One region of the Brevibacterium sp. 50QC2O2 genome, then DNA from elsewhere that is predicted to be linked to it. Evidence: riboswitches for the same ligand, from Rfam matches in the RefSeq annotation. Region 1 holds a riboswitch; each other region holds the start of a gene.

Region 1 (7,823 bases):
TGACGAAGTTGTCGTCACGGCGGCCGCGCACGGCAGCGGAAATCCGCTTGACCATTTCGGCGGTCGACACGACCTCCTTGCCGTCGAGGTGGCCGCAGCGCTTCGGGTTGACCTGGTCCTCCAGGTGCATCCCGGAGATCCCGGCGTCCTCGAACTCCTGCACGGTACGGGCGACGTTCATCGCCTCGCCCCAGCCGGTGTCGGCGTCGATGAAGGTCGGCAGGTTCGTCACCCGCGCGATGTTGCGCCCGTGGTCGGCGACCTCGGTCAGGGTGGTCAGTCCGATATCGGGCAGGCCCTGCGAGGCGGAGAATGCGCCACCGGAGATGTAGACGCCCTCGAAGCCGGTCTGTTCGATCAGTTGTGCGTTGATCGGGTTGATGGCACCGGGGAACTGGACGATCTTATCGCCGGCCAGCAGGGCGCGGAAGTCCGCGCGGCGTTCGGCGGCGGTCCTGGTTGCTCCCAACATCAGAAGATCCCCTTCGAGCCGGAGTGCTTCAGACCTTCCACTGCGAAGGACAGGCCGCGGATGCCGTCCGCATCGAGTTCGCGCAGGTTCTGAGCCAGGTCCAGGAAGCGGTTCTGCTCGGACTCGCTGACGATACCCTCGGCCAGGGTACGGAACTTCTGGATGTAGTTCTCACGCCCGAAGGGCCGGGCGCCCAGCGGGTGGGCGTCGGCCACCGCCAGTTCGTCGACCAGCTTCGAGCCGTCCTCGAACTCGATCTCCACGCGACCGCCGAAGGCCATCTCGTTGGGATCGGTCGAGTGGTAACGACGCGTCCACTCGGGGTCTTCCTCGGTGGAGATCTTGTGCCACAGTTCCACGGTGTCCGGCCGGGCGGCGCGTTCGGGAGCGTAGGAGCGCTCGTGGTGCCAGCCCTGATCCTGCATGGCCACGGCGAAGATGTACATGATCGAGTGGTCCAGCGTTTCGCGGCTGGCCTTGGGATCCATCTTCTGCGGGTCGTTGGCGCCCGTGCCGATGACGTTGTGCGTGTGGTGCGAGGTGTGGATCGTGATGTGCTTGATCTTGGACAGGTCCTCGATCTCACCGCCGAGCTTGCGGGCCAGGTCGATCAGGGCCTGTGCCTGGTATTCCGCGGAGTGCTCCTTCGTGTAGGAGTCCAGAATCGCGCGCTTGGCCTCGCCGGCACCGGGCAGGCCCACGGTGTAGTGGGCGTCGGGGCCGTCCAGGATCCAGGCGATGACGCCGTCTTCGCCTTCGTAGATCGGGTTGGGCGAGGTCTCCCCGCGCATCGCGCGGTCCACGGCCTCGACTGCCATCTTGCCCGCGAACGCCGGCGCGTGCGCCTTCCAGGAGGAGATCAGGCCCTTGCGGGACTGACGGGTCGCGGTGGTCACGTGCAGGGCCTGGCCGATCGCCTCGTAGGTGACGTTCGGATCCAGGTGCAGCATGGCGCCCAGGCCGGCGGCGACCGACGGGCCCAGGTGGGCGACGTGGTCGATCTTGTGTTCGTGCAGGCAGATGCCCTTGGCCAGGTCGATCTGGATCTCGTAGCCGGTGGCGATGCCGTTGATCAGGTCAGCGCCGGAGACGCTGCCCAGGTGCTGGGCGACGGCGATCATCGGGGGGATGTTGTCGCCGGGGTGCGAGTACTCCTTGGCCAGGAAGGTGTCGTGGAAGTCGAGTTCGCGCACGGCCACGCCATTTGCGAAGGCGGCCCATTCGGGGGAGATGTGGTCGCTCAGCGGCTGGCCGAAGACGGTCGCACCCGGTTCGAGCTTGTGGGGCAGGGCCTGTTCGCGGGCGTGGGTGGGCGCCTTGCGATTGACGGAGGCGGCTGCGACGGAGGCGTTGTCGATGACACGGTTGATCACCATGTCCGCGACTTCCGATTCGATCGCGACCGGGTCGGCTGCGACCTGGGCGATCTTGTAGGCCAGCTGGTCCTTGCGCTCCAGGTTCTCAGCGCTCTTGTATACCCGGACTTCGTGGTTGATCATGGAGGATGCTCCTATTGTCGACTTTGACCTGATGCCGCGTCCACACCCCAGCCTAACGGTGTGCGCGCCTGGCCGGTAGCCCTGCGGCGCTTGTATGGGGATGCGGGCGACGTGTATCTGCCACCACAAATATATCTTGACATCAAGGTATTTCCCAAACCGTGGGTCCGCCGTTGGTCCGCCCGTGGGTCCAACCACGGGTCCGAACGGCGGACAGGCCGTTCGCTCGAACCGGGGCTCGACCGGACTCCGTCGGCACCGCGTCGAGGCCGCGTAGAGTGGGCCGCGTGAGTATCGAGATCGCCCCCGTGCCCCAGACCGTCATCGACGCCGTGATCGCCCGTGCCCTGGACGAGGACGCCCCCACCGGCGACCTCTCAGCGCAGACCTTCGTCCCCGCCTCCCTGACCACCACGGCCAGGGTCGTCGCCCGCGAACCCGGCGTGATGGCCGGCGGTGCCGTATTCGCCACCGCCATGGAACAGGCGGCCTACCGCACCCAGGCGCCCGGCGCGCCGGCCGGAATCGTCCCGCTGGCAGCGGGCGCCGCCGGCACCGTGTCCGTCCGACAGCTGGTCGCCGAGGGCGCCCCGTTCTCCACCGGAGACGCACTCATCGAGGTCTCCGGCCCCGCCCACGCGGTGCTGCTGGGCGAGCGCACCGGTTTGAACCTGCTGCAGCGCCTGTGCGCGATCGCCGCGCTGACCGCGCGCTATGTGGCCGCTGCGAACGCAGGCCGGGCGCAGTCCGACCCGGAGCACGGCACCACGGCACGTCCGGTGCGCGTGGTCGACACCCGCAAGACCACCCCGGGCCTGCGCACCCTGGAGAAGTACGCGGTGCGCGCAGGCGGCGGGCACAATCATCGCGCCGGCCTGTCCGATGCGGTGATGCTCAAGGACAACCACCTGGCCCTCCTGGGCGAGGGCGAGGCGCTGACCGCCGCCCTGCGCGCCGGCAAGGAGAAGCTGGGCCACACCACGCACCTGGAGGTCGAGGTGGATCGTTTCGAGCAGATCGAACCCGTGCTGGCCGCCGGTGTGGACACCATCATGCTGGACAACTTCGGCCCGGCCGAACTGGCCCGCGGCGTGGCCCAGGTGGCCGGGCGCGCCCTGGTCGAGGCCTCGGGCGGGGTGAACCTGGAGACGATCGGGGCGATCGCCGCCAGCGGGGTCGACATCGTCTCCGTCGGCGCGCTGACGCATTCGGTGGTCAACCTGGACCTGGGCCTGGACACCGTCGAGGACGTGCTCACCGTCTGAGCCGACCGCGTTATAGTGGAGGGACAACGACAGGGGAGCGCCACAAGGGGCGCTGAGAGTGCAGTGAACTGCAGACCCTCGAACCTGCTGCGGTTAGGACCGCCGAAGGAAGTCGAGTTCTCTTTCCCCTCCTGATCATCACAGGAGGCGAGCATGACCGATCATGCTGTCCACAATTCCGTGTCCACCCGCAGCACCTTCCGCTGGCGAGTCGTCGACATCGTCACCGCATCCGTGCTCGGCGTGGTGTGCGGACTGATCTTCTGGCTGTGGGCCGCGGCCTGGAGCTTCGTCGAACCGCTGTTCGCATTCTTCCCGCCGGCCTCCGGCCTGCTCAGCGCCGGCTGGGTGCTGGCCGGACCACTTGCCGGACTCATCATCCGCAAACCGGGCGCGGCCCTCTATGCTGAGGTATTGGCCGCCATCGCCGAGGCCACGCTGGGCTCCCACTTCGGCTTCGGCGCGATCATCTCCGGGCTCTGTCAGGGGCTGGGCGCCGAACTCGCGTTCACGGTCCTGGCCTACCGCCGCTTCGGCTTCGGCACCGCGCTGTTCTCCGGCGCGCTGGCCGGCCTGGCCCTGGGCCTGAACGAGAACCTGCTGTACAACACCGAATGGCTGCCCGCGTGGAAGTTGACGTATCTGGGCACGACCGCGGTATCCGGACTGGTGATCGCGGGTGTGCTCATGTGGGCGGCCGTGAGGGCACTGGCACGTACCGGCGCGCTGTCCGCATTCGCAGCGGGCAGGGCGAAACAGGAGGTTTGAGACTGTGAGCGTTGAAGCGACGACCCGGGGCGGCACACCACCGCGCGCCGTGGGGAACCGGCTGAGCTGGCGGGTCGTCGACATCGTCACGGCATCCGTGCTGGCGGTGGTCTGCGGCGTCATCTACTGGATCTGGTCGGCCGGCTGGACCTTCATCACCCCGGCCTTCGCGGCCTTCCCGCCCGGCGACGGGATCCTCTCGGGCACCTGGGTGCTGGCCGGGCCCCTGGCCGGGCTCATCATCCGCAAGCCGGGTGCTGCCCTCTACGCCGAGGTCCTGGCCGCCGTGACCGAGGCCGTGCTGGGCTCCCACTTCGGGTTCTCCATCCTGCTGACCTCCCCCATTCAGGGACTGGCCGCGGAGCTGGCCTTCGCCGTCTTCGCCTACCGCCGCTTCGGCTTCCCGGTCGTGCTGTTCTCCGGATTGCTTACGGGTACGGCGCAGGGCTGCATCGACAATATCGTTCTCTACGCCGAATGGCTGCCCGTGTGGAAGACGTCCAGGATCGCGTTCTGCGCGGTCTCCGGGCTGCTCATGGCCGGCCTGTTCGTGTGGTGGATCGTGCGCGTCCTGGCCCGCGCCGGAGCACTGACCGCATTCGCCGCCGGGCGCGGTGCCGACGAAGCGCCGGGCTCCCGCGGTTCCGCAGCCGAGGCCACTGCCGGTTCCGACCGAACGCGCGCCACCGCGGCCGGCGCCCCGACCGGTACCTCGACCGGCGGCTCCCCCGCACCGGGCGCCTCGGCCGACGGGCGATCCGACGTAACCGACCGGAGACCGGATGACCCCGCCGTCGTCCCCGCCGAGGTCGTGGCCAGGGACTTCTCCTACCGGCACGCCGGCCGCAAACGCGCGGCCTTCTCCCACCTGTCCCTGACGATCCCGGCCGGCCAGAAGGTATTGCTGGCGGGGGCCTCGGGCGCGGGGAAGTCGACCTTCCTGCACGCCCTGGCCGGGGTCCTGCCGGCCGAATCCGGCTACGCCACCGGAGAACTGCTGGTCGCCGGCGCCGCGCCCGATCCGACTCGCGGGACCTGCGGCCTGGTGCTCCAGGACCCCGATTCGCAGGCGGTCATGTCGAAGATCGGCCACGACGTCACCTTCGGGCTGGAGAATCTGCGGGTGCCCGCCGAACAGATCCCGGCCAGGGTCGCCCACGCGCTGGACCTGGTGGGCCTGGACTATCCGCTGGACCATCCGACCACGGCCCTGTCCGGCGGGCAGAAGCAGCGCCTGGCAATCGCCGGGGTCGTCGCGATGCGCCCTGGCCTGCTGATCCTCGACGAGCCGACCGCCAACCTCGACCCCGAGGCCGCCGTGGCCATCCGCGATGTCATCGTCGACGCCGCCACCGCGACCGGCGCCACCGTGGTGCTGGTCGAACACCGCCTGCCGCTGTGGGCCGAACACGTGGACCGGATCGTGGTGCTCGGCGCCTCGGCCGACGACGCCGAGGGCACCCGGATCATCGCCGACGGATCGCCCAAGGCGGTGCTCGGCGATGAACTGCTGCGCCCGCACCTGCGCGCGGCGGGCCTGTGGCTACCCGGCGAGGCTGTCGAGGTCCCCGACGACATCCCCGACGGCTCCCTTGGCACCACCGACACCGGGCAGATCGCCGCGGTGGGCGCTGCCGGCCGGGACGCCTCCGGTAGGGACGCCGCAAGCGGTGTGGCCCCCGCACAGCCCCTGCTGTCCACCCATGCCCTGCAGGTGGGCCGCGAGTCCCGCGCCGTGGCACGGGTGCCGGGACTCGAACTGCACCCCGGCACGGTGCTAGCCGTACGCGGTCCCAACGGCGCCGGCAAGACCACCACCGCACTGACCCTGGCGGGCCTGCTTCCTCCGGTGGCGGGCGATGTCGTGGCCGGCGAGGGCCTGGTGCGCCTGCCCGGTGCCGCGCGGGTTCCGAAGTCCACCCATCCGGGCGAGTGGAGTTCCAAGGAGCTGGTCGAACGGATCGGCATGGTCTTCCAGGAACCCGAACACCAGTTCATGCGGCCCAGCGTGCGCGCCGAACTGGAATACGGCCCGCAGCGGGCGGGCTGGGCCGAAGCCGATGTCGCCGCGCGCACCGCGCAGTTGCTCGACGCGCTGCGCCTGACACCCTTGGCCCAGGCCCACCCCAACACCCTGTCAGGCGGTGAGAAGCGCCGGCTCAGCGTGGCCGCGATGATCGCCGCGCGCCCGCCCGTGCTCATCGTCGACGAGCCGACCTTCGGCCAGGACGCCCTGACCTGGGGCGCGCTGGTGGAGCTGTTCGAGGAGCTGATCGCCGGCGGCACCGCGATCGTCGCCGTCACCCACGATGCGGACTTCGCCACCGCGATCGGCGCGCGCACCGTGCATGTCGACCAGGCGGGGAACGCTGGGAGGCGGGCATGACCTCGGCCCCGGAAACCGACACGGTGCGCACGAGCGCTGCGGACTTCGCACCCGCCGCGGGCTGGGTCATGCGGATCAACCCGGTGGCCAAGATCGCCGTGATGGCGCTGCTGACCCTGGGCGTGATCCTGAGCATCGACGTGGCCTCGGCCTCGACCATGTTCGTGCTGCAACTGATCGCGCTGCCGTTGATCCGGCTGCGCTGGAAACTTCTGTCGCGCCTCTGGTTCCTGCCCCTGACGGCCCTGTTGGCCGGTTGGGGCACCGCGATCCTGGCAGCCAAGACCGGCACGGTGCTGGTGGACCTGGGGCCGCTGACGATCACCAGCTATTCGGCGTCCATGGGCCTGGCGATTTTCCTGCGCGCCATGTGCATGATGCTGCCGTGCGTGGTGCTGGTGCTCACCATTGACTCCACGGAGTTGGCCGATGCGCTGGTCCAGCTGTGGCACCTGCCCGAACGCGTGGTGCTGGCGGCCCTGGCCGCCAGCCGCCTGCTGGGCCTGTTCGCGGCCGAACTCGACACCCTGCGGATGGCCAGGCGGGCGCGGGGCGCGGCCTTCACCGGGCCCCTGGCCAAGGTCGCAGAGTTCTTCCCGCTGGCCTTCGCCCTGCTGGTCCAGGCGCTGCGGCGCTCGGGGAAGCTGGCGATGGCGATGGAGGGCCGTGCCTTCGGTACCGCGCAGCGGACCTGGTCGCGCAAGTCCCGATTGGTGGGCGCTGACTGGCTGTTCATGACAGTGGCCTTCCTGATGGCCGTGCTGTCGATCGCCACGGCCTCCTGGGCGGGCACCTGGAACCCGATCGTGTGAGGCGAGCCGGGGCCTCGGCCCGTGCGCGGTAGCGGCCCGCCGGGTTCGGGCGGAGCCGCCGCTCAGGGCCACCCGGTGCAGCCCGGGGTGCGGCGCCGGGATTGTGACCGGCGTCGCAACGCGTGGCAGGATGAGGGCATGACGCGTACTGCACTGGATTTCGACGACAACTGGTTCGACCCGGAGGAGCTCGTCGAGTTCCGCCGCCGTCTGCCGATCACCTACGTCAACGCGGTCCCCGTCCAGGTCGACGATATGGGCCGGGTCGAGCGCATCGGCCTGCTGCTGCGCACTCTGGCCAGCGGCAAGCTGGGCCGGGAGATCGTGGGCGGGCGGGTGCGCTACCACGAGTCCCTGCGCACGGCGCTGATGCGCCATGCGGAGAAGGACCTGGGTCCGCTGGCCCTGCCCGAGGTCCCCGCCTCGCTGACCCCGTTCCACGTCGCCGAATACTTCCCCACCGAGGGGATCGGGCGCTACCACGATCCACGCCAGCACGCGGTCGCGCTGTGCTACATCCTGCCGGTGCGCGGGGAATGCGCCCCGCAACAGGACACCCTGAGCCTGGACTGGCTGACTCCGGCCGAGGCCCTGCGCGATGACATCGTCACGGATATGGCA
Region 2 (7,823 bases), on a different contig from region 1:
CTGCATCCGCATACGGGCCGGACCCACCAGCTGCGCGTGCACATGAACGCCCTGGGCCTGCCGATCCTGGGCGACCCCGTCTACCCACGGGATCTGGCGCCGGACCCCTATGACTTCTCCAGCCCCCTGCAGCTGCTGGCCCACCGCCTTGCCTTCACCGATCCGCTGACCGGCCGGGAGCGGGAGTTCGAATCGAGGCTGTGGGATCAAGACGGGGTCCACGACGCCGGTGGCACACTGTCGTTATGAGAGACAAGAGGAGGAAGGGCCAGGACCCACACGGTGGCTGGGCATCCGATTTGGCCAGGACCCTCCTAGTGCCGGTGCTGGCGCAGATCGGCTACGCCGTGTACATCGCCCTGGCCTCGCACGGGATGGTCCGCACCAGTGAGACCTCCGATGACCTGGTCGAGCCAGACGATATCGGCGCACTCGTCATCATCTTCACCTGCGTGATCGGGGTGGTCGGCTCCTACCTCCTGATGTCGCCCGCGCGGCCCGACGAGGGTTTCCGCTTCCGAGGCTTCGTCCCGCTGACGCTGGTGAGCACTGTGCTCATGGCGGCCCTGGGAGTGGGAGCCTCCTTCATCTGGCTGCATCTGACGCCCTACGGTCAGCCACTGAGTCCCAAGCTGATGGACCAATGGGGCGCCTGGCCGTTCACCGTGTATCTGGCGGGCCTGACCCTGGCAGTCACAGCCTGGGGCACGCTGGGGTGTTATCTGATCGTGGTGTTCACCCCGCTACGCTGGCCCGGCTGGCTGGGGATCGGCTCGATTGTCGTGGCTGTGCTGGTCTCCGTCCTCGGCTATCGGCTGGGCACCGTGGTCCGGACGGCCGAGTACATGCGTGCGGCCGGGACCCAAGCGGCGATCGGCCTGGCCTCGGCCCTGGTCATGTGTCTGGTACTGGGAATCGCACAGATCATCCGCCGCAGGGCGCCGGACACTGTGCCAGGGACGTCTGGCCGCCGGGCTCTGCCGTGAGACTCGACACGTTCGGCTGGATTCGGCTGCCCGGCGCCACCGGGCGGGGAATATGATTGACGAAATCAAAGTTTGAACTGCACATCTTCTGGCCCGGAGCCGGCGAACCAGCCGGTGGCCCGGCCCGGAGGGTAGGGACAGACGACGAACGACCTACCAATCTTTGAGAGGGCACCCATGGGCAGCGGCAATTCCGTAGTAGACAACGATCCATTCGCACTGACAGGTCTGACGTACGACGACGTCCTGCTGCTGCCCGGGGACACGGACGTCATCCCGTCCGAGGCCTCGACCCGGACGCGTCTGACCCGCGAGATCGACATCAACATTCCCCTGGTGTCGGCGGCGATGGACACCGTGACGGAATCGCGCATGGCGATCGCCATGGCCCGCATCGGCGGCATCGGCATCATCCACCGCAATCTGAGCAAGGAGGACCAGGCGGCCCAGGTCGACTACGTCAAGCGCAGTGAATCGGGGATGATCTCCGATCCGGTGACGATCACGGCGGATAAGACACTGGCCGAACTGGACGAGGTCTGCGCGCAGTACCGCATCTCCGGCCTGCCCGTGGTCGACGAGTCCGGCGTCCTGGTGGGCATCGTGACCAACCGCGATCTGCGCTTCGTATCGCATTCGAAGTACGAGACAACCACGGTCGCCCAGATCATGACCAAGTCGCCGCTGATCACTGCTCAGGTCGGCGTTGCGCCCAATGACGCCTACGCCCTGCTGGCCGAACACAAGATCGAGAAGCTGCCGCTGGTCGATGAGCACAATGTGCTCCAGGGCCTCATCACGGTCAAGGACTTCGTCAAGACCGAGGAATACCCCGATGCCTGCCGCGACGGCGAGGGCCGGCTGCTGGTGGGCGCCGCGATCGGCTTCTACGGTGACTCCTATGAGCGCGCCGGCCTGCTGGCCGACGCCGGTGTGGACGTGCTGGTCGTGGACACCGCCAACGGCCACGCCCGCGGCGTGACCGACATGATCAAGCGCCTCAAGTCGGACAAGGCCTTTGCCGGGGTGCAGATCATCGGCGGCAACGTCGCCACGCGTGAGGGTGCGCAGGCGCTCATCGACGCGGGTGCGGACGCCATCAAGGTGGGCGTGGGCCCGGGCTCCATCTGCACGACCCGGATCGTCGCCGGCGTCGGCGTTCCCCAGGTCACGGCGGTCCACCTGGCCTATCAGGCGGCCAAGGCGGCCGGCGTTCCGGTCATCGCCGATGGCGGCCTGCAGTACTCCGGCGATATCGGCAAGGCCCTGGTCGCCGGTGCAGAATCGGTCATGCTGGGGTCCCTGTTCGCCGGCACTCGTGAGGCCCCCGGCGAACTCATCCTGGTCAACGGCAAGCAGTACAAGTCCTACCGCGGCATGGGGTCGCTGGGTGCTATGGCCCCGCGCAAGGGCAAGTCGTACTCTAAGGACCGCTACTTCCAGGCCGATGTCGCCACCGATACGGAACTCATCCCGGAGGGCATCGAGGGCCGCGTGGCCTACCGCGGGCAGCTCAAGAACGTCGCCTACCAGCTGACCGGCGGCCTGCGCCAGACCATGTTCTACGTGGGCGCGCGCACGATCCCGGAGCTGCGGGCAAACGGCCGTTTCGTCCGCCTGACCACGGCGGGTCTGAAGGAAAGCCACCCGCACGACATCCAGATGACGGTCGAGGCGCCGAACTACCACTCGCACTGAGTCCCATCGTCTGAGTCGCGGTGCCGCGTGGCCGGGACCCGCCATGGACCCATCCAGGGGTCCGGCGGGTTCCGGCCACGCGGCGTTTTCGCAGATGGGCGGGCAAAGGGGCGACATATCGCTCCGGCGGTCGCACACTTGTGGCATGACACCGAACCCCGTTCCAGACCCCAGACCGCCCACCGACGAAACCGAACGGACCCCGCTGGCCGTCTCCCTGTGGTTCGACAGGTGCGCACAGGATGCCGTTGAGCACTACACCAGGGCGTTTCGCTCCGTCACCGTCGAACGCGCCGAGAACTACCCGGCCGATCCCGCAGAGCTCCCTGACTTCCAACGCGATTTGGCCGGCGAACTCCTGGCGCTCGACCTGCGGATCGAGGACCTGGACTTCACCTTCATCAACGCCGATGACACCTTCCGGCCCACTCCGTCGCTCAACCTGACCGTCAACTTCGATCCGGCCCGGCACACCGATGCCCGTGCCTATCTGGACCGGGTCCGCGCGGTGCTGATGGAGGGTGGCCGCGAACTGATGCCGCTGGACGCCTATCCGTTCAGCCCGCACTACGCCTGGGTTGAGGACCGCTTCGGGGTGAGCTGGCAGCTGATGGTGACGAACCCGGACGGGCAGCCCCGACCGTTCCTGCTGCCCTCGCTGAGCTTCGGCGGTCCCCAGCAGAACCGGGCGGCCGAGGCCGTCGACTACTATCTGCAGACCTTCACCCGGATCTTCGGCCCCGACCTCCCCAGCGGACTGGGACACCTGTACACCTATGGCGAGTTCGGCGGGGTCCCGGACCTGGGCCCGGGGGTCGAATCGCCGGTTACCGCCGAATCCGTGATCCACGCGGACTTCCGGCTCGCCGGGCAGTGGTGCACGGCGATGGACCCAGGGGCAGGCCAGGACTTCACCTTCACGGAGGGTGTCTCGCTCATCGTCTACGCGCAGGACCAGGCGCAGATCGACGCACTGTGGGAGGCACTGTCGCATGTCCCGGAGGCCGAGGCCTGCGGCTGGTGCAAGGATCGCTTCGGCCTGAGCTGGCAGATCGTCCCGCGCACCTGGCCGGAGCTGAGCACCAGGCCGGGGGCCTATCAGACGATGATGGGCCAGAAGAAGATCATCATCGCCGAATACTGAGTTCGGCTCGACCCCGGCCGGATTCCCCGGGACCGACCGTGATCCGGCCGCTGGGAACGGCCGAGGTTCAGGCCGGCCGAGGCGCGGCGCCACCGCCGGCACGGCGCTTGCGGAACAGGACCTGCTGGCTGATCGAGGCCAGCAGGACGCCGGAGGAGTCGGTGATGTCCCCGTGGTAGAGCCCGCGCCCGTAGGCCACGGAGCGGGGCCGCAGGTCCATCAGCATCCACTCCTCGGCGTCCATCGGGCGGTGGAACCACAGAGTGTGGTCCAGGCTCGACTGCGATTGGAACTCTTCGGTGTTGTACGTGCCGATGCCCGACGAGATGTCGGAAAGATAGGTCACCGCCAGGATGTTCATGAGGTCGCGGCTGATCGTCGCAGCCCCCACCCCGGTGCGGCTGAGATCGGCCGTGCAGCGGGCCCAGAAGCGCTGCGGATAGTCGGGTTCGGGGAAACCCGGTTCGGTCCTCCGGCCCTCGAAGCTGAACAGCCGGGGGATCGGGTAGAACTCGTTCATCGGCAACTCGTGGTCGTTCAGCGCCGTATCGCCCTGCACATCGGGGGACTTCCCCGGCAGTGCGAAGGACGCCGACATATTGAAGATGACCCGTCCGTTCTGCAGTGCCACCACGCGCCGGGCCGAATAGGAACCACCGTCGCGGTCGCGGAAGACCTGGAAGACCGTGGGCTTCGAGGCGTCGCCGGGCCGCAGGAAGTATCCGTGCAGAGAGTGCGGCAGGCGCCCGGAGTCCACGGTCAGGGCCGCGGCCAGCAGGGATTGGGTGGCGACCTGGCCGCCGTAGAGCGCGAAGGGTTCGTCGAAGACGAAGCCGGCGCGGTAGATGTTGAGGTCGATCTTCTCCAACTGCAGAAGATTGAGCAGGCTGCCGGGTGCTTCGGTCACGGTTCCTCCAAGGTTCGGGCTATGCGGGGATACCCCAACTCTAGACTGCCGTGGATGTTAGTGTGGAGCCGATGACACGGGGTGCCCAGGTAGTCGCACCGGCGCGGGTTCGTGCCGCCGCCGGCCGGCCAGGGCTGAGAACACACCCGTCGAACCTGTCTGGATAACTCCTGCGAAGGGATGGTCATGATTGACCCCGCTGTGCTCAACCCCCGCCTGATCCCCTACGATTTCAGCCTGTATTTGGTGACCGACACCGCGATGTGCACCGCCGCCGGGCGCGGCGTGGCCGACACCGTCGCAGCCGCTGTCACCGGCGGCGCCTCGGTCGTGCAGGTGCGCGAGAAACACGCCTCCGACGCCGAGGTCCTGGCCCTGACCCTGGACGTGTTCGCCGCCCTGCGCGGCATCCCCGCACCGGCCGGGACGGCGGCCGAGAACGTCCCCGTGTTCCTCGACGACCGCGTCGAAGTCGTCGCCGAACTGCGTCGGCGCGGCCTGCCCGCCCACATCCACGTGGGCCAGACGGACATGCCGCCGGCCCAGGTCCGCGCCCGCCTGGGCGCCGAACCCCTGCTGGGCCTGTCCGCCCACACCGCCGAACAGTTCGCCGTCGCCGCCAAGGCCGGGGGAGTGGACCTGTTCGGAGTCGGCCCCGTCTGGGCCACCCGGACGAAGGACGTGCAGCGCCCAGCACTGGGCGTCGAGCACTGGACCGAACTGAACCGGGAGGCACTGGAACTCGGGATCCCCGCCGTGGCGATCGGCGGGATCAAGGGCCACAACGTCCACGAACTCGCCGGCGCCGGCGCCCTGGGCGTGTGCGTGGTCTCCGATATCTGCACTGCAGCCGATCCCGAGGCCGCAGCGCGGTCGATCCGCGCGGCCTACCTCGGCGCGCAGGGGGAGAACCGATGAGCACTGCGCCGACGAACACCGTGCCGAACCCCACGCCGTTGAATACAGTGAACAGGCCCCCGATCGCCCTGACGATCGCCGGCACCGATCCGTCGGGGGGCGCCGGCATCCACGCCGACCTCAAGAGCTTCGCCGCCCGTGGAGCCTACGGCACCTCCGTCATCACCGCCCTGGTCGCCCAGAACACCCATGGTGTGTCCCGCGTCTACGGGATCGATGCGGACTTCGTTGCCGACCAGTTCGACTCGGTGCTCGGGGACATGCCCGTGGACGCGGCGAAGACCGGGATGTTGGGCACCCGAGAGCTGGTCGACCTGACCGTGGACAAACTCGCAGAGACCCCCGTGCCCCACCTGGTCGTCGACCCCGTCATGGTCTCGACCTCGGGACACCGGCTGCTCGACGCCGACGCGATCGGCGCGGTGCGCGCGCGCCTGCTGCCGGTCGCCTCGGTCATCACCCCGAACCTGCCGGAAGCGGCCCTGCTGCTCGGCGATGACGTCGCCGAGGCCCGCGACGAGTCCCAGATGACGGCCCAGGCCCGCGAACTCGTGGCGCGCGGGGCCGGGGCGGCCCTGGTCAAGGGCGGCCACGGCACCGGCGGCACAGTCTTCGACGTGCTCGCCGTCGCGGATGGCCACGGGGCGACTTCGGTGCACGTGTACACGCACCCACGGGTCGCCTCGGCCAATACCCACGGCACCGGCTGCACCTTGTCCGCCGCCATCACCGCGGAACTGGCTCGCGGGGCACAGCTGGAGCCCGCGGTCTTCGAGGGCCTGGAGTACCTGGGCCGGGCCCTGGCCGCGGCGGCGGGCTGGAACCTGTCGCTGGACCCGGCCGGCGCCCACGGGCCGGTCGACCACCTGGTCGATCTGCGCCCCGTGCGCGCACGAGCCTGAGCACCCGAAACCCGACCTGAGCACCCGAAACCCGAGGAAGGATACACCATGGTCGACTACCACCTGTTCAGCCAGGGCCCGCGCACGCGCGAGCTGTGGAATTCCGTACACGACGTCATCACCCGGATCGAGGAACTCGACTTCCTGGGCCAACTGGCCGACGGCACACTCGGCCACGAGGCCTTCGTGAACTACCTGTTGCAGGACGAGCTGTACCTGGACGGCTATGCCCGGGCCATGAGCCTGCTGGGGGCGGCCGCACCCAGCAACGACCAGACCCGCTTCTGGGTCTTGGCCGCAGGCGAGGCGATCGCCGATGAACAGTCGATGCACGCCGAATTGCTGGCGGACCCCGGGTTCTCAACGATCGCCGACCGGCTTTCGACCGCGGCCGGTGTGATCGGGGCGGCCTGGCCCGCCGGCGGGGCCAACCCCACGACACTGGGCTACACCTCCTATCTGCTCAGCCAGGCGGCGAGCGCACCCTATGCGGTGGGAGTCGCCGCGATCCTGCCGTGCTTCTGGGTGTACGCGCACATCGGCAAGGTCCTGGTTCAGCGGGTGCGGGCGGGGTCCCGCGATCTGGCGGGGCATCCCTTCGCGACCTGGATCGAGGCCTACGACAGCCCCGACTTCGACGCATCGGTGGTGGGGGCCGTGGGCATCCTCGAGGGCCTGCTGGAGGCCGCGCCGAAGGCCGAGCTCACGCGCATGGTCCAGACGTTCCGCCAGGCGTGCCTGTACGAACTGCACTTCTGGGCGGCGGCCCATGTGGGCCAGGACTGGCAGGAGCCGAATCACCGCACCCCGCGGGGATGAGGGCCGGCGGGGCCGGGACCCCGCAGTGCCCGGACCCGAGAGAGCGCGTCGGGACGTGTGCCGGAGCGGCCCCGGGTGCGTGCCGTGGAGATATGCGTGCGCGGTAATGTGGGGACGAACGAAACCCCGAAGAAAGGCAGATCGATGAAGATTCGCGGAGCAGTGCTGCGCACCATGGAGGCTCCCCGGCCCTACGCCGAATCGAAGCCCCTGGACGTCGTCGAAGTCGAACTCGACGCCCCCGGCCCCGGCGAGGTCCTGCTGAAGATGACGGCGGCCGGCCTGTGCCACTCCGATCTGTCCGTGGTCAACGGCAACCGCCCCCGCCCGCTGCCGATGCTGCTGGGCCATGAGGGCGCCGGCATCGTCGAACAGGTGGGCCCCGGTGTGAGCGACCTGGCCGTCGGCGACCACGTGGTCACCGTCTTCCTGCCGCGTTGTGGGAAGTG
Region 3 (7,823 bases), on a different contig from region 1:
GGTGTCCCAGCGGGTGACGACGAAATACTTGTCCTGGCCGCTGACCGGGCGCAGTAATTCGAAGCCCGCGAATCCCGGTGCCTGGTCCACCGCCTTCTTGCGCGCGGCGAAGCGCTTCTCGATCTCGGCCGCGGCGCCGGGAGGGAAGGTCAGTGCGGTGATGTTGACGAATGCCATGGTGGTCTCGCTTCCCCGCCCAGTTCCCGGGCGGTCGTCGGGGTTTGGAGATTGCGGATAAGCCCACCCTAACAACGTGGGCGCGGTGGGTGCTAGGCGAATGACGAAGATCGGCTGGTACCGTGGCCCGGCGTAACGATCCGATTTCGTAGGCGCGCAGAGGGTGATGAGATGTCCCATCCGAACGATCCCCGGCAACAGGGTTGGTATACCGGCGGTCCCGGTGGAGGGAATCCGCCGGTTCCGGGCTACCCTCCCGCACCGGGGAATGCGCCTGTGAACCCGCCGGGGAACGCTGCGGGTGCCGGGTCCAAGAACGGTGTGGGCCTCTGGGCCATGATCCTGGGCATCGTCGGCTTCATCGTCTGGCCGGCCGGCGTGGTGGCGATCATCCTGGGGATCCTCGGCCTGCGCAACCTCAACCTGAACCGTGCCGACAACAAGGGGCAGACCGTCACGGGTCTGGTCCTGGGGATCTTCACGACGATCGTCGGGTTCATCGTGAGCGTGGCCATCGTGATCGCGTTGATCGTCGGCATCGGGGCGACTTCGCAGGATGACACCGGGGGGATGCACGGTGACTCGGGGATGCAGGGTGATTCCCCGGCCGAGCCGGCACAGCCCGGCTCCGATGGGGACGCAGGGGGTCAGAAGGACTCCGGACAGGAACTGGTGCCGGGGGTGACCATGGAATTGGAGCCCGAGGCGTCCGGCAAGGCGTCCGAGCACGCCGCTCCCGACAGGATCCAGGGGCAGAACCCGGTCTTCCTGCGCGTGCACCTGCGCAATTCCTCGGATGCGGACTTCGCTCCACCGTACCCGCTCATCACGTGCACCTACGGTGGGGGAGCCGAATGTCCGGAGGTCTTCGACAGGAGTGTGTCTCCGACCATCGACGGGACCGACAAGGGATTCCACTCCTCTGTTCCCGCGGGCAAGGACCTGTCCTTCATCACCGCCTATGCCGTACCGGCCGAGCAGATGAAGTCATTGCACCTGAAGTACGAGTTCGCGATCGACGGGCAGGGCCGGCGTGCTCTGGACTTCTCGGCGGGGTGATTCGTCCGGGACACCGGGCGGATCACCCCGGGTGACCTGGGTCTATGGGTCGCAGAGGCGCAATGTGACCTGCGTGATACGTTTAGAAACATGAATAGGTTAAGGATTACATCAGGCGTTGTCGCCGTTGCCGCCACCATCGCCCTGGCCGGGTGCGGGGGAGCCCGAACAGGATTCCCAGCCCTCGCACGCGGCCGCCCAGCCGGCCGAGGCCTCGGCTCCGGGTGTCGATGGGGGTGCCGCGGACGGTGCGGCGGGCGAGGACTCCGCCGCCGCGGGGCAGCAGGGCGGCGGCCCGGTTGCCGACGGTCAGGAGGTGACGGACAAGGAGTACACGTTCCGCCTGCCCGCCGACTGGACGGATGCCAAGACCGTCCCCGGCGCCTCGATTCCCGACGGAATGAAGGTGTGTGCGCTCAAGGGCACCAAGGACGGCATCCCCAATATGAATATCGCGATGACCACCACGACGAGTGCGGATACGACGATCGACGATGTGGAGAAGGACGCGGTATCCCAGATCAAGGACACCGGCGCCAAGAACCCGAAGGAATACGACAAGTTCACCGTCGACGGTGAACAGGCCCTGCACTTCTCGATGGAGAGCCAGAGCAACGGCCGGTCCTTCCTCGCCGACCAGTTCTACCTGCTGCACGGCACGAATGTCTACGTTCTGAGCTTCGGCAACGACCCGAAGGTCAAGCAGGGCGATCGCAACGACATGCTGGTCTCCGTGCTCAACAGCTGGAAGTGGAAGTAGGGCATGGGAAAACGCCGGATGGAGTCGGGGTGGTGGATCACCCCGGCCTGCGCCTTCGCGCTCGCGGCCTTCATGATCGTGCTGGGCGTGTGGGACCGGCAGATCAACCGGTACGAGGCGTCGACGATGACGTCCACGGTGACGGCGAGTGTGCTGGCCGGAGCGAGCGAATCGACGCACCGGGAATGCGGCTCGGAGCAGAAGACGTGCAGCACGACCTACACCTGCACGATTCGGTACGTCTTCACTCCGGACCCGGCCAGGCCCGAGGCCAGGGCCACCGGTGAGGCCGAAGAGTCCGGGCGCTGTGGTGAGCAGCAGGCCGAGGGGACTCAGCGCACCGTCTACTTCGATCCGGCGGATACGGCCCAGTCGACGGTGTCCGACCCCAATGCGGGGTTGAACCGGCACGGCTGGCTGCTGTGGGTGGGTATCGGGGTCCTCAGTCTGGCCTTCGGTTTCGCCGGCATCTGGTTCCACCGCTGGCTGGCGGGCCTCGGCGAGGCGAAGAATGAATCGCGGAAGCAGTCGGCCGGGCCCGCGAGGCCCGAAGGGGCAGGGTAGGCGGGCCCGGCGGGGAACGGCCCGATCCCGGGTGGGCCCGCCATACCGGGATCCTGGCCGCCGATCCCGGTGCGGGGGTCGTGGTCGAGGTGCAAGGTTGAGGGTGCGCGGCAGGTCGAGCTTGAGCGCGTTCGCGGATTGTGACTGGGTGGGCCGTGCTTGTTCGGGTCGCGCTTGTCCGGACTGTGTTTCCGAAGCCGGTGTGCGCATGGCGATCAGGCCTGGTCGTGCACCGTGACGGCGTAGCCGTCCGGGTCCGCGAAGGTGAAGGTCCGGCCGAAGGGGCTGGGCTTGGGCTCCGAGAGGATCGGGGTGCCCGCGGCGGTCAGCGAGTCGTAGAGCCCCTGCACATCGTCGCAGCACAGCCACAGCGCGACTCCCAGACCGGGCTGCTGGACCTGGTCGAGATTGACGCCGGGTAGCGGTTCGCGCACGGCGAAGGCGATCGGGGTGGTGGTGAAGACGATTGCGCCGGGAGGTGCGCTCGGCGCCCGGTGCAGGCCGAGGTGGGTCTCGTAGAACTTCGCCGAGCGCTGCAGGTCGCGTACCTGGAGGGCGATGAAATCGGGTCCGGTGACTGACATGGGGTGTTCCTTACTGTTCGACTGTCCTGGATCGACGATCCTGGACCGATTGTCCTGGTCCGTCCGGGGTTCGGTCCGAAGCCGGAGCGCGATGTCAGGATGCTGACGTAGTCCACTATATGTCAGAATACTTACATGATTCAAGAGGTAAACGCGCGCGCGGCGGGCGAATCCGGAACCGCCGATTCCGGCCCCGAGGATTTGGGGACACTGGTGGGCTACCGGCTCAAAGAAGTGCAGTCGATACTGCGCTCCCGGATGGACGAGACCTTGCGGCCACTGGGCCTGACGACCCCGCAGTACGTCTGCCTGGAGGTACTCAGTCGCACTCCGGGCGCCTCGAACGCGGAGCTGGCCCGCGGCGCCTTCGTCACCCGGCAGACCATGAACACCCTGCTGCGCGGCCTACAGGAGCGGGGCCTGATCGAACGCGCGGTGCGCGCATCCAGTGGCAGGGCACTGCCGATTTCACTCACCGCGGCCGGGCGCGAGCTGCTGGGGGCCGCCGTCGAGCGCACCCACCGGGTCGAGGCCCGCCTGGTCTCCCGGCTCACCGCCGTTCAGCGCGAAACGCTGCAGGAAGCGCTGGCGGCCTGCGTCGAGGGCCTGCGCGATTGAATGTGGACCGTTTGTTTCAGATTCCACTGTTCGAACAGTGGAATCTGAAACAAACGGTCCATGGATGGAGGGCGCGGACCCCTACCGCAGATTGTCGCGGTAGTTGTTCTTGTACATCCGGTTGCGCGGGGCCAGCCATAGCGCGGAGAGCACGGTGGCCAGCACACTGGCCAGCAGGATCGCGATCTTCGCGTCGTTCGCATGCTCTCCGGACACGCCGAAGCTCAGATCGGATACCAGCAGTGCAACCGTGAAGCCCACGCCCGCGACGATCGACACGCCGAACAGATCGGTCCAGGTCACCTGCCGGTCCAGGCGGCCCAGCGGGGTACGGGTGATCAGCCAGGTCGAGGCCATGATGCCGATCGGCTTGCCCAGCACCAGGCCCACCATGATCCCCCAGAACACGGGCGCCTGCAGGGCTGCGACGAAACCGGACCAGCCGCCGATCGCCACGCCGGCGGAGAAGAATGCGAAGATCGGAACGGCGATGGCCGAGGACAGCGGCGAGACCCGGTCGGACAGAATCATGGCCAGGGGGCGCTGCTCGGCCTCCACGCCCGAGGTCGCCGCCGGCGCGTCCTCATCCTCCTCCTCGAGTGCCACCTGGGACGCCGGCTTGGCGCCGTTGGCGGACATGGCCGCCGGCGTCACCAGCCCCAGCACCACGCCGGCAATCGTCGCGTGCACGCCGCTTTGGTACATGCACAGCCAGGCGATTGCGCCGATCGGCAACAGAATCAGCCACATCGCCCAGGCGTGCTTGGCGAAGAATCGGGGGGCGCCGCGGACCAGGAAGAAGTAGGCGAGGATCGGGACCAGCGCGCCCAACAGCCACAGGGGCTGGAGCCCCTGGGCGTAGAAGATCGCGATGATGACGATCGCGATGAGGTCGTCGACCACGGCCAGGGTCATCAGGAAGACCCGCAGTGGGCTGGGCAGCCAGCGACCCATCACCGCCAGGATCGCCAGGGCGAAGGCGATATCGGTGGCCGTCGGAGTGGCCCAGCCCTGTAGGCCCTCGGTCCCGCTGGAGGCCACGATGGCCGCGAAGATGAGTGCCGGCACGATGACCCCGCCGCAGGCCGCGACCATCGGCGTCAGCGCCTGGCGCCAGTCGCGCAGGGCTCCACCGGTGAACTCGAACTTCAGGTCGAGGCCCACGCAGAAGAAGAACACGGCCAGCAGTGCGTCCGCGCACCAGTGGGCCACGCTCAGGTGCAGGGTGGTGAAGCCCAGGGGTAGGTCGAGGTAGGTGTCGCGCACGGCGAAGAACCAGCCCGCCAGTGGGGAGTTCGCGCAGATCACGGCCAGCACCGCCGCGACGATGAGCATGATGCCGCCCAGGTGTTCCCCGCGCAGGGCATTCATGATGGTGGTGCCCAGCGACGGTTTCGCGGGCTTGAGTGTTGTCGGTGTACTGGACATTGGGGTCCTCTTCGGATCGACGGGGTCGCCGGGCACATGCGCAGCACGTGCTCTGACCCCGATTATTCACATGAGAGACCACCCGCGCCGTATACCGTGGGTACGCGCCGAGGTGTTCCCGCCGACCAGACTTCCCGGCACACCGGGGACAACCTTAGCGGCTCATGTCGCCCAGCGCACATTCTGTGTTTCGCCGCGGCCCCTTGCCAGGTGCGCGGGGTCGTGATGTGATGGATGTGTGACACGGGGTACCGCCCGTATGCGCCGGATGAAGATCGGGTGCGACGAGTGGCTGAGAAATACCCGTTGAACCTGATCCAGTTAGCACTGGCGAAGGGATTGTCCGGTGTTCACCGCCCACCGTGGGCCGGTGACAGTGTATGGTCGGCCGGCAGCAGGGTATCCACCCGCGGGCACGACCGGACGCGCACCGATCGCCTTCGCCTCCTATCGAGAGGCATGCATCATGACATCAACCGTTCTTCCGCTCGCCGAGCAGATCGTCCTGGTCACCGGTGGGGCCCGCGGCCTGGGCGCGGCCGTGTCCAGGGCATTCCTGGGCCAGGGCGCCCGCGTCGTCATCGACTATCGTGCTTCGCACGATGCCGCCGGGGCCCTGGCCCAGGAGTTCCCCGACCGGGCACTCGCGATCCAGGCGGACGTCCGGGACCGTGCCCAAGTCGATTCCCTTTTCGCCGAGGCATCCGCCACCTGGGGTGCCCCCGTCACCACGGTGGTCAATAACGCCCTGATCGACTTCTCATTCAACGGTGATGCCCGAGCGAAGGCGGACCGGATCACGTACCCGGAACTCGCCGCGCAGTTCGCCGGTTCCGTTCAGGGCCCACTGAATGTCATCCAGTCGGCGCTGCCCGGCATGACGCGGGCCGGTTTCGGGCGGGTCGTCAACATCGGGACCAATCTGTTCCAGAACCCTGTTGTGCCGTATCACGACTACACCGCCGCCAAGGCGGCACTGCTGTCCCTGACCAGGACGTTCGCCGACGATCTGGGGCCCCGGGGGATTACCGTCAATATGGTCTCCGGTGGACTCCTGCAGACCACCGATGCATCGGCGGCCACCCCGGAAGAGGTCTTCGCCGGGATCGCCGCGAGTACCCCGCTGCGCGCGGTCACAACGCCCGAACAGCTGGCCGACGCGGTGTTGTTCTTCGCCAGCCCCTGGGCGCGGGGCGTGACCGGACAGAATCTCATCGTGGACGGCGGCCTGGTCAAGGGGTGAGGGACGTGACGGTCAAGCAGGCCCATCTCAACCTGTTCATCCACGGTGTCGGCCACCACGCGGCCGCTTGGCGTGCACCGGATGCGCCAAGCGAACACCTCACCGATGTGGAGTACTACAAGGAACTGGCCAGGATCGCCGAACGCGGCAAACTGGACGCCGTGTTCTTCGCCGACGGACAGTCCCTCAGCGGGGACGCAGTGCAGGACGGGCCCGGTTGGGCCCTCGAACCCCTCACTCTGCTGGCCGCCATGAGCCAGGCGACGGATCGTATCGGACTGGTCAGTACTGTGTCGGCCACGTTCTACACGCCGTACCATGCGGCGCGGATGTTGGCCGGTCTGGACCATATTTCAGGAGGGCGCATCGGCTGGAACGTGGTGACCTCGATGTTCGATGCAGAAGCGCAGAACCACGGCATGCCGCACCTGCCGGATCATGCCACCCGTTACGCCAGGGCCGAAGAGTTCGTCGACGTCGTGTTGCGGCTGTTCGATTCCTGGCCGGCCGACTCCATCGTCGTCGAACGGGGAGAGGGGATTGGGGCTTCTGGAGTCCACCCCGGCCGGTATGTCGATGCCGCCATGCTCACCGAGCTCAACCACAGCGGTCGGAATTTCGCGGTGCGGGGCCCGCTCAACGTGCCGAGCCCTCCCCAGGGTCGGCCTGTGCTCTTCCAGGCCGGGGCCTCGGAACAGGGCCGCGACCTGGCCGCGCGCCGCGCGGAGGCAATATATGCGGTGGCCTACGACGCCGAGGCCGGACGTGCCTATCGTGGCGATGTGCGCCGTCGCATCGCCGCCGCCGGGCGCAATCCGGACGCAGTGGCGATTCTGCCCGGTTTGGTGACCTATGTGGGGTCGACCATGGAAGAGGCCCTGGCCAAACAGGCGGCACTCGACGGACTCCTCCCCGTGGAGAACTCGCTGCGGCAGCTCAGCGTGTTCATCGGACAGGACACCTCGGGATGGGACCTGGATGCACCCGTGCCGCCGCTGCCCCCGTTGGAGGAGTTCACGGGGCCCAAAGGCCGCTACGCCACGATTCTGCGCATCATCGCCACTCAACGGCCCACGGTGCGCCGGCTGCTGGGCCGGTTGGCGGCGGGTGGGGGCCATTGCACGATGGTGGGCACACCGGAGTCGATCGCCGACGAGATCGAGATGTGGCTCGATACCGGTGCCGCCGATGGGTTCAATCTGATGCCGCCCTCCCTGCCACAGGGTATCGAGGACTTCGTCGACCATGTCGTGCCCCAATTGCAGCGGCGCGGTAGATTCCGCACGGAATACGTGGGAAAGACCTTGAGAGCTCACCTGGGCCAGTCCTAAGTCGTCCCGCACGGCCCAGCGACATCCGTAACCTGTCCGTCGCAAATCTTCGCTAGACT

Evidence for each region. A riboswitch is a leader RNA that binds a small molecule or an ion and turns the genes downstream of it on or off. The one in region 1 is predicted to bind thiamine pyrophosphate.
Region 2: linked by a shared signal. The riboswitch ahead of thiE (thiamine phosphate synthase) and the one ahead of NQ038_RS14875 (ECF transporter S component) in region 1 are both predicted to bind thiamine pyrophosphate.
Region 3: linked by a shared signal. The riboswitch ahead of NQ038_RS12975 (3-oxoacyl-ACP reductase) and the one ahead of NQ038_RS14875 (ECF transporter S component) in region 1 are both predicted to bind thiamine pyrophosphate.

The regions. Positions count from the first base shown of each region.
Region 1 covers NZ_JANIJZ010000033.1:4,687-12,509, reverse strand. The annotation lists gene prpB (methylisocitrate lyase) at 1-472, opposite strand, end outside; gene NQ038_RS14885 (MmgE/PrpD family protein) at 472-1,971, opposite strand; gene nadC (carboxylating nicotinate-nucleotide diphosphorylase) at 2,259-3,236, shown strand; TPP riboswitch at 3,258-3,364, shown strand; gene NQ038_RS14875 (ECF transporter S component) at 3,390-4,004, shown strand; gene NQ038_RS14870 (ECF transporter S component) at 4,009-6,390, shown strand; gene NQ038_RS14865 (energy-coupling factor transporter transmembrane protein EcfT) at 6,387-7,202, shown strand; gene NQ038_RS14860 (NUDIX hydrolase family protein) at 7,341-7,823, shown strand, end outside.
Region 2 covers NZ_JANIJZ010000003.1:247,373-255,195, forward strand. The annotation lists gene NQ038_RS04220 (pseudouridine synthase) at 1-249, shown strand, start outside; gene NQ038_RS04225 (hypothetical protein) at 246-986, shown strand; gene guaB (IMP dehydrogenase) at 1,164-2,684, shown strand; gene NQ038_RS04235 (VOC family protein) at 2,830-3,828, shown strand; gene NQ038_RS04240 (acyl-CoA thioesterase domain-containing protein) at 3,896-4,735, opposite strand; TPP riboswitch at 4,803-4,934, shown strand; gene thiE (thiamine phosphate synthase) at 4,922-5,653, shown strand; gene thiD (bifunctional hydroxymethylpyrimidine kinase/phosphomethylpyrimidine kinase) at 5,650-6,555, shown strand; gene NQ038_RS04255 (TenA family protein) at 6,604-7,374, shown strand; gene NQ038_RS04260 (alcohol dehydrogenase catalytic domain-containing protein) at 7,519-7,823, shown strand, end outside.
Region 3 covers NZ_JANIJZ010000018.1:11,591-19,413, forward strand. The annotation lists gene NQ038_RS12940 (antibiotic biosynthesis monooxygenase) at 1-177, opposite strand, end outside; gene NQ038_RS12945 (DUF4190 domain-containing protein) at 454-1,236, shown strand; gene NQ038_RS12950 (hypothetical protein) at 1,355-1,996, shown strand; gene NQ038_RS12955 (DUF3592 domain-containing protein) at 2,000-2,560, shown strand; gene NQ038_RS12960 (VOC family protein) at 2,776-3,144, opposite strand; gene NQ038_RS12965 (MarR family winged helix-turn-helix transcriptional regulator) at 3,280-3,762, shown strand; gene nhaA (Na+/H+ antiporter NhaA) at 3,844-5,190, opposite strand; TPP riboswitch at 5,425-5,547, shown strand; gene NQ038_RS12975 (3-oxoacyl-ACP reductase) at 5,657-6,433, shown strand; gene NQ038_RS12980 (LLM class flavin-dependent oxidoreductase) at 6,439-7,764, shown strand.